DNA from 3 places in the Variovorax sp. GW821-FHT06D12 genome. Region 1 is predicted to be linked to each of the others. Evidence: predicted binding sites of a transcription regulator. Region 1 holds the regulator's gene; each other region holds the start of a gene.

Region 1 (2,262 bases):
GTCGATGAAGTTCGGGCCGGTGGTGCGGCGGAAGTACTGGTTGCCGATGTTGCGCCCGCCCGCCACCGCCATCGCGCCGTCGGCGATGAAGAGCTTGTTGTGCATGCGGCGGTTGACGCGGCTGAAGTCGAACAGCGACGCGGTGAAGCGCTTGAGCAGGCTGCCGCGCCCGGCCGGGAACGGGTTGAACAGGCGCAGCTCCACGTTCGGCGTGGCGGCCAGGCCGAGCAGCAGCTCGTCTTCGCCGGAGGTGTACAGGTCGTCCATCAACAGGCGCACGCGCACGCCGCGTTGCGCCGCATCGCGCAGGGTGCGCAGCAGGTAGCGGCCGGTCTCGTCGTTCTCGATCTGGTAGTACTGCACGTCGAGCGTGCGCTGGGCGCGGCGCGCGAGCTGGATGCGGGTGTCGAAGGCGAAGTCGCCGCCGGGCATCAGGCGAAAGCCGCTCAGGTCGGGGTCGGGCTGCGAGGCCAGCGCGATGCGGCCGAGCGCGGTGTCGTTCGAGACGGCGATGGCCTTGGTGGGCGGGCGCGGCGCCTCGTCGGGCAAGGTGGCGCAGCCGGCGAACAGCGATGCAGCCACGATGGCGAAGACCCAATGCCCACAACGCGACAGCAGGCGACGGGTCATCGGTGGCTTTCTACAGGGCCTTGCGAAGGTTGGCCGGCGCGATGCGAAGCGCTTCGCGGTATTTGGCCACGGTACGGCGTGCGCACTCGATGCCCTGCTCTTTCAGCATCTCGGAGATCTGGCTGTCCGACAGCGGCTTCTTGATGCTCTCGGAGCTCACGAACTGCTTGATGAGCGCGCGCACCGCGGTGCTCGATGCGTTGCCGCCAGTCTCGGTGCCGAGCGCCGAGCCGAAGAAGTACTTGAGCTCGACCGTGCCGAACGGCGTGGCCATGTACTTGGCGGTGGTCACGCGCGAGATGGTCGATTCGTGCAGGCCCAGCTCGTCGGCGATCTCTCGCAGCACCAGCGGGCGCATCGCGAGTTCGCCGTGCACGAAGTAGCTCTTCTGCCGCTCGACGATGGCGTTGCTCACGCGCAGGATGGTGTCGAAGCGCTGCTGGATGTTCTTGATGAACCAGCGCGCCTCCTGCAGCCGCTGCGACAGCGCCTGGCTGCCCTCGCCCTTGTGCGACTTGAGCGCACCGGCGTAGATGTCGTGCACGCGCAGGCGCGGCATGACCTCGGGGTTGAGCATGACGCGGAACTTCACGTTGGTGCCGCGCCCGGTCTTGGTGACGATCACGTCGGGAATGACGATGTTGCGCTCGACGTCGACGAAACGGCGGCCCGGCTTGGGTTCGAGCCGCGCAATGATCTGCAGCGCCGAGCGCACCAGCTCTTCGTTGGTGCGCGTGAGCGTGGCCAGGCGCTTGAAGTCGCGCCGCGCGAGCAGCTCCATCGGCTGCTTGCAGATCGCGATGGCGGTCTTGCGCACGAGCGCGTCGGCCTCGGTCTCGTCTTCGCTGGCGAGCGCCTTCAGCTGGATGCTCAGGCATTCGCCGAGGTCGCGCGCGCCGACGCCGGCCGGCTCCAGGCTCTGCAGCAGGCCCAGCGCCACCTGGAAGTGGTGCACGAGGTCGTCGAACTGGTCGTTGTCGTCGCCCGCCAGGCCCGAGGCCAATGCGGGCAGCGAGTCTTCGAGGTAGCCGTCGTCGTTGAGCGACTCGATCAAAAAGCGCAGCGCGGCGCAGTCGTTTTCATTGAGCCGCAGGCTCAGCGCCTGGCGGTGCAGGAACGACTGCAGCGACTCCTGGCTGCGCGCGAGTTCGGTGGCGTCGGCACGCTCGTCGTCGCCCAGGTTGTTCTGGCGCGCGGGCGCGTCGCTGCCCCACTCGCTGTCGTCGGGCGCCATGTCGACGGTGCCGTCGCCTTCCCAGTCGGGCTCGCGCTCGGCGATCTCGGCGGCGGGGCCGTCGGTGTCGGGGGTCGAGGTGGTGGTGTCGCTGGACGTGGAGGAAGTGCTGGCGGCGGACGGCGTGAACTCGGCCTCGCCCTCGCCCGCGTCGTCGCGCGGCACCGGCGCGTCGGCCGTGTCCAGCCCGAACTCCTCGCGCGCCGCTTCTTCCGCGGTGCGTTCGAGGAACGGGTTCTCGTCCAGCATCTGCTCGACCTCCTGGCTCAACTCGAGCGTGGAGAGCTGCAGAAGCCGGATCGACTGCTGCAGCTGAGGCGTCAAGGCCAGATGCTGCGAGACGCGAAGGGACAGCCCTTGCTTCATGGAGACCCGACCCTCCCTTACATGCGGAAGTG
Region 2 (2,262 bases), 200 kb from region 1:
GTGCTGCAAGCGCGATGCGTTCGCTTTCGGACATGGATGGCATGGCGTCTCCCTCGGGTGGTCAGGCTCCCAGGTGTTCACGATGCTGAGCAAGATCGAGGCCCACCAGTTCGCTCTCGGGGTCGACGCGCAATCCGACCAGCACATGCACCAGGAACAGCACGATGGCCGTGCCCGCCGCGCTGTAGATCGCCACACTGGCGACCGCGATCGCCTGCGTCAGCACATTGCCCGCCGCGCCCGAGATGCGCGGGTCGGCGAACACGCCGGTGAGCAGCGCGCCCACGATGCCGCCGATGCCGTGCACGCCGAACACGTCGAGCGAGTCGTCCGCACCGAGCAGGTGCTTCAGGCCCGTGGCGCCCCAGTAGCAGGCCAGCCCGGCGATGGCGCCGATGGCCAGCGCCGACAGTGGCGTGACGAAGCCGGCCGCCGGCGTGATCGCCACCAGCCCGGCCACGAGGCCGGAGCACAGGCCCAGCAGCGAGGGGCTGCGGCGCACGATCCATTCGCCGATCATCCAGCTCATGGCGCCAGCCGCCGCCGCGATGTGCGTCACCAACATGGCCAGGCCGGCGCGCCCGTCGGCCGCCACCGCCGAGCCGGCATTGAAGCCGAACCAGCCCACCCACAGCAGGCCCGCGCCCGTCATGGTGAGCGCCAGGCTGTAGGGCTCGAAGGCCTCGCGCCCGTAGCCCCGGCGCGGCCCGAGCGCATAGGCGCACACCAGCCCCGCGATGCCCGCGTTGACGTGCACCACCGAGCCGCCCGCGAAGTCGAGCGCGCCCATCTGCGCGAGCCAGCCGCCCGGCTCCCACACCCAGTGCGCCACGGGCGCATACACGAGCACGCTCCACAGCAGCGCGAACCACAGCAGCGCCGAGAAGCGCATGCGCTCGACAAAGGCGCCGAGCACCAGCGCGGTGGTGATGATCGCGAAGCTCAGCTGGAACATGGCGTAGACCGATTCCGGCACGTTCGGCGCCACATGGCTCACGGCCACCTGGCCGGCCTCCTTCAGGTACTCGAAGCCCGAGAAGCCGATGCGCGAGAGCTTGCCCAGCCAGGGCCAGCCGGGCGTGAAGGCCAGCGAGTAGCCGAGCGCGAACCAGGTCAGCGAGACCACCGCGGCGATCGCCACCACCCCGGCCATGGTCGCCAGCACGTTCTTGCGCCGCACCATGCCGGCATAGAAGAGCGCGATGCCGGGCAGCGTCATCAACAGCACCAGCGCGGTCGAGGTCATCATCCAGGCGGTGTCGGCCGCGTTCAGGGAGGCTTGGGGTGCCAGCAGGGCCATGACCGTTTCTTCTTGGAGTGGTGGACAGAAGGCCCGTGTGCACGAGTCATGCCATCTTGTTAACTGACTGAAACACTTTGGTTTCCCAACCGGAGGGTCGAAGTAACACGAAGCGGGTAATTCCTAATGCACCGGGCGGGTGCGCGCTTGCACAATCTGCGCACTCGCGACGGGCCCTGCTCGTACTGCCGAGGGTCCGAGGAGACAAGCTTCCGATCGATCAACAAGAACATTCTTCAAAGGCTCCGTACGAGATGCCTGTCTGATATTTGAAAAGCGCCGCTGGTCGGCGCTTTTTTTTGCCCGTTCACAGCACGGACGCGGGTGCTTTCTTCCAAGCCAAACAAGCCTCCTGGCCAGCCCGTACCGGCCACCACAGCTATCGTTTCGATAGCGATTCCGGTGAGACAATCGCCCGCATGGAAATGCTGGTGGTCACGGGCGCCTCACTGCTCGCGGGTTTTATCGATGCGATCGTGGGCGGCGGCGGGTTGATCCTGGTGCCGGCCCTCTTTGCGGTGTTTCCGGGCGCGCCGCCCGCCACGCTGCTGGGCACCAACAAGAGCGCGTCCATCTGGGGCACGGCGGCCTCGGCGGCCCAGTTCAGCCAGCGGGTGCAGATGCGCTGGGGCGCGATGTGGCCGGCCGCGCTGCTGGGTTTCGGCGGCTCGATGCTCGGCGCCTGGACCGTCACGGTCTTCCCGGGCGACTTCCTGCGCCGGGCGCTGCCGGTCATCCTGCTGGGCGTGCTGATCTACACGCTGGCGCGCAAGGACATGGGCCGGCTGCACGCGCCGCGCTTCAGCGGCCGTGCCGAGACGCTGGCGGCCAGCACCATCGGCCTGACCATCGGTTTCTACGACGGCTTCTTCGGGCCGGGCACGGGCAGCTTCCTGGTGTTCCTGTTCGTGCGCTGGATGGGCTACGACTTCCTCAACGCCTCGGCCTCGGCCAAGGTCATC
Region 3 (2,262 bases), on a different contig from region 1:
GTAGACCTGCTTGCGCTCGTCGATGTACTGGTAGGCGCGCGACTTCGGCGTCTTGCCGTGCGCGTCGCCGATGCTGGCGACATCGACGCCCATCAGCTTGAGCTTGGTGCTCAGGTCGGCGCCGGTGAAGGCCGCGTCGTCCTGGCCGGCGATGTGGCGCGCGGCCACGCGGGCCATGTCGTAGCCCGGCGCGACGAGGCCGAAGGTCTGTTCGTTCCACGACGCGCATTCGCCGATGGCGTAGACGTTGCGGTCGCTGGTGCGGCAGTGGCTGTCGATCGCCACGCCGCCGCGCGGACCCACGGCCAGCAGGCTCTGGCGCGCCAGTTCGTCGCGCGGGCGGATGCCGGCGGAGAACACGATCATGTCGGTCTCCAGGTGCGTGCCGTCGGCGAACACCATGCGGTGCCGCGCGCTCGCGCCGTCGACGATCTCCACCGTGTTGCGCCCGGTGTGCACGTGCAGGCCCAGTGCCTCGATGCTGCCGCGCAATGCACGGCCGCCGCCTTCGTCGACCTGCACCGCCATCAGGCGCGGCGCGAACTCGACCACGTGCGTTTCCAGGCCCATGTCGCGCAGCGCCTTGGCGCATTCCAGGCCCAGCAGGCCGCCGCCCACCACCACGCCGCTGCGCGATTTGGCGCCGCAGGCCTTCATGGCGTCCAGGTCCTCGATGGTGCGGTAGACAAAGCAGTTCGGCCGGTCGCGGCCCGGCACGGCCGGCACGAAGGGGTTGGAGCCGGTGGCCAGCACCAGCTTGTCGTAGGCGATCACCTCGCCGTCGGCCGTGGTGACGGTGTTGTTGCGCCGCTCGACGGCCACGGCCCGCGCGGCCAGGCGCAGCGTGAAGCCGCTGCGCTCGAAGAAGCCGGGCTCGACCAGCGACAGGTCGTCGGCCGTCTTGCCGGAGAAGTACTCGGACAGGTGCACCCGGTCGTAGGCCGGGCGCGGCTCTTCGCACAGCACGGTGACCTGTGCGCCGGGAATGCCGAGCGTGTGGAGTTGCTCGAGGAACTTGTGGCCGACCATGCCGTGGCCGATGACTGCGATCTTCATTGGGGGTCCTGCACGCAACCGGTCCTGGAAGGCGCCCCCGCAGCCGCTGTCGAACGGACAGCGTCGTTGGGGCCCCCGCGACGGAACGGATGCGAAATGGGTTGGAGCAGACGAACCGGCGGCGGGCGGCCATCGGTGCGCTTGAACCCCGCCGTCGTTAGCGGAGGCATTGCGAACCCGCCGCAGAGGCCGGTGGGTCGCCACCGTGTTCAGCAATAAGCGTGCCGCGCTCAAAGGCCCGTGTGGCGGGCCTTGCTGGCCGGTGGCGCACCGAAAGCGGACCGGCGCCGGCGCGCCGCGCACGGGCGTCGTGCGCCGGCGCTCTCCGCATTGGTGCGCCGGGGTTGAAGGGCGGATGGGGGCGGTGGCGTCGGTGCGCGGGGCTTTTCCGTATGCTCGGGGCCTTGCAACGCAGGGCGAACGCCCCCACGAACCCCGAAGAACTTGCCATGTGCGGCTCCGAACTCCATTCCCTTCCTGAAGGTGTCCAGCGCGTCTCCCGCGTGCTGCAGGACGCCGGCCATCCCCATGCGCCCCGCATGCTCGACGACGCCTGCCGCACCGCGCAGCAGGCCGCCGACGCGCTCGGCATCTCGGTCGGGCAGATCGCCAAGAGCATCATCTTCCGCCGCAAGAGCGACGAGGCGGCGGTGCTGGTCATCACCTCGGGCGACAAGCGCGTCGACGAGAAGAAGGTCGATGCCATCGTCGGCAAGACCGGCCGCGCCGACGCCGACTTCGTGAAGGCGCGCACCGGCTTCACCATCGGCGGCGTGTCGCCGGTGGGCCATGTGACCAAGCCCGTGGTGCTCATCGACCGCGAGCTGTTCCGCTTCGAGGAGATCTGGGCCGCCGCGGGCCATCCGCACGCCGTGTTCCAGCTGCACCCGACCGATTTAGAGAAGCTCACCGGCGCGCCGGTGGCCGACGTGGTGTGAACTTCGACGAAGCGCATGCACTCGCCGAGCGCGCCGGGACCGTGCAGCGCATGGACGGCGAGGTGCCCTCGCCGTGCTCGTCGGTGTGCCGCATGGACCGCCTGAGCGGCTTCTGCGAAGGCTGCCTGCGCACCATTCCCGAGATCGCCGGCTGGAGCAAGATGGAAGACGACAGCCGCCGCCAGGTGTGGCGCGCGATCGAACTGCGGGCCCAGGCCGGCATCTGGCGCGTGCCCGAACCCACCACAGGAGACCACGACGCATGAAG

Evidence for each region. Region 1 encodes sigma-54, which starts transcription at its own class of promoters, with help from an activator protein. Its sites were predicted from a motif close to TGGCANGNAANCTGCTTT; they were not measured.
Region 2: the regulator sigma-54 is predicted to act here: its motif matches at 1,337-1,354, upstream of AC07SQ_RS14590 (ammonium transporter).
Region 3: the regulator sigma-54 is predicted to act here: its motif matches at 1,266-1,283, upstream of nirB (nitrite reductase large subunit NirB).

Annotation. Positions count from the first base shown of each region.
Region 1 is NZ_JBWKRI010000004.1:384,866-387,127, reverse strand. It holds gene AC07SQ_RS15465 (phospholipase D family protein) at 1-630, opposite strand, end outside; gene rpoN (RNA polymerase factor sigma-54) at 641-2,230, opposite strand; gene lptB (LPS export ABC transporter ATP-binding protein) at 2,248-2,262, opposite strand, start outside.
Region 2 is NZ_JBWKRI010000004.1:189,737-191,998, forward strand. It holds gene AC07SQ_RS14585 (hypothetical protein) at 1-43, opposite strand, end outside; gene AC07SQ_RS14590 (ammonium transporter) at 62-1,300, opposite strand; gene AC07SQ_RS14595 (sulfite exporter TauE/SafE family protein) at 1,720-2,262, shown strand, end outside.
Region 3 is NZ_JBWKRI010000002.1:849,989-852,250, reverse strand. It holds gene nirB (nitrite reductase large subunit NirB) at 1-1,056, opposite strand, end outside; gene AC07SQ_RS10320 (YbaK/EbsC family protein) at 1,506-1,994, shown strand; gene AC07SQ_RS10315 (DUF1289 domain-containing protein) at 1,991-2,260, shown strand; gene AC07SQ_RS10310 (2-hydroxychromene-2-carboxylate isomerase) at 2,257-2,262, shown strand, end outside.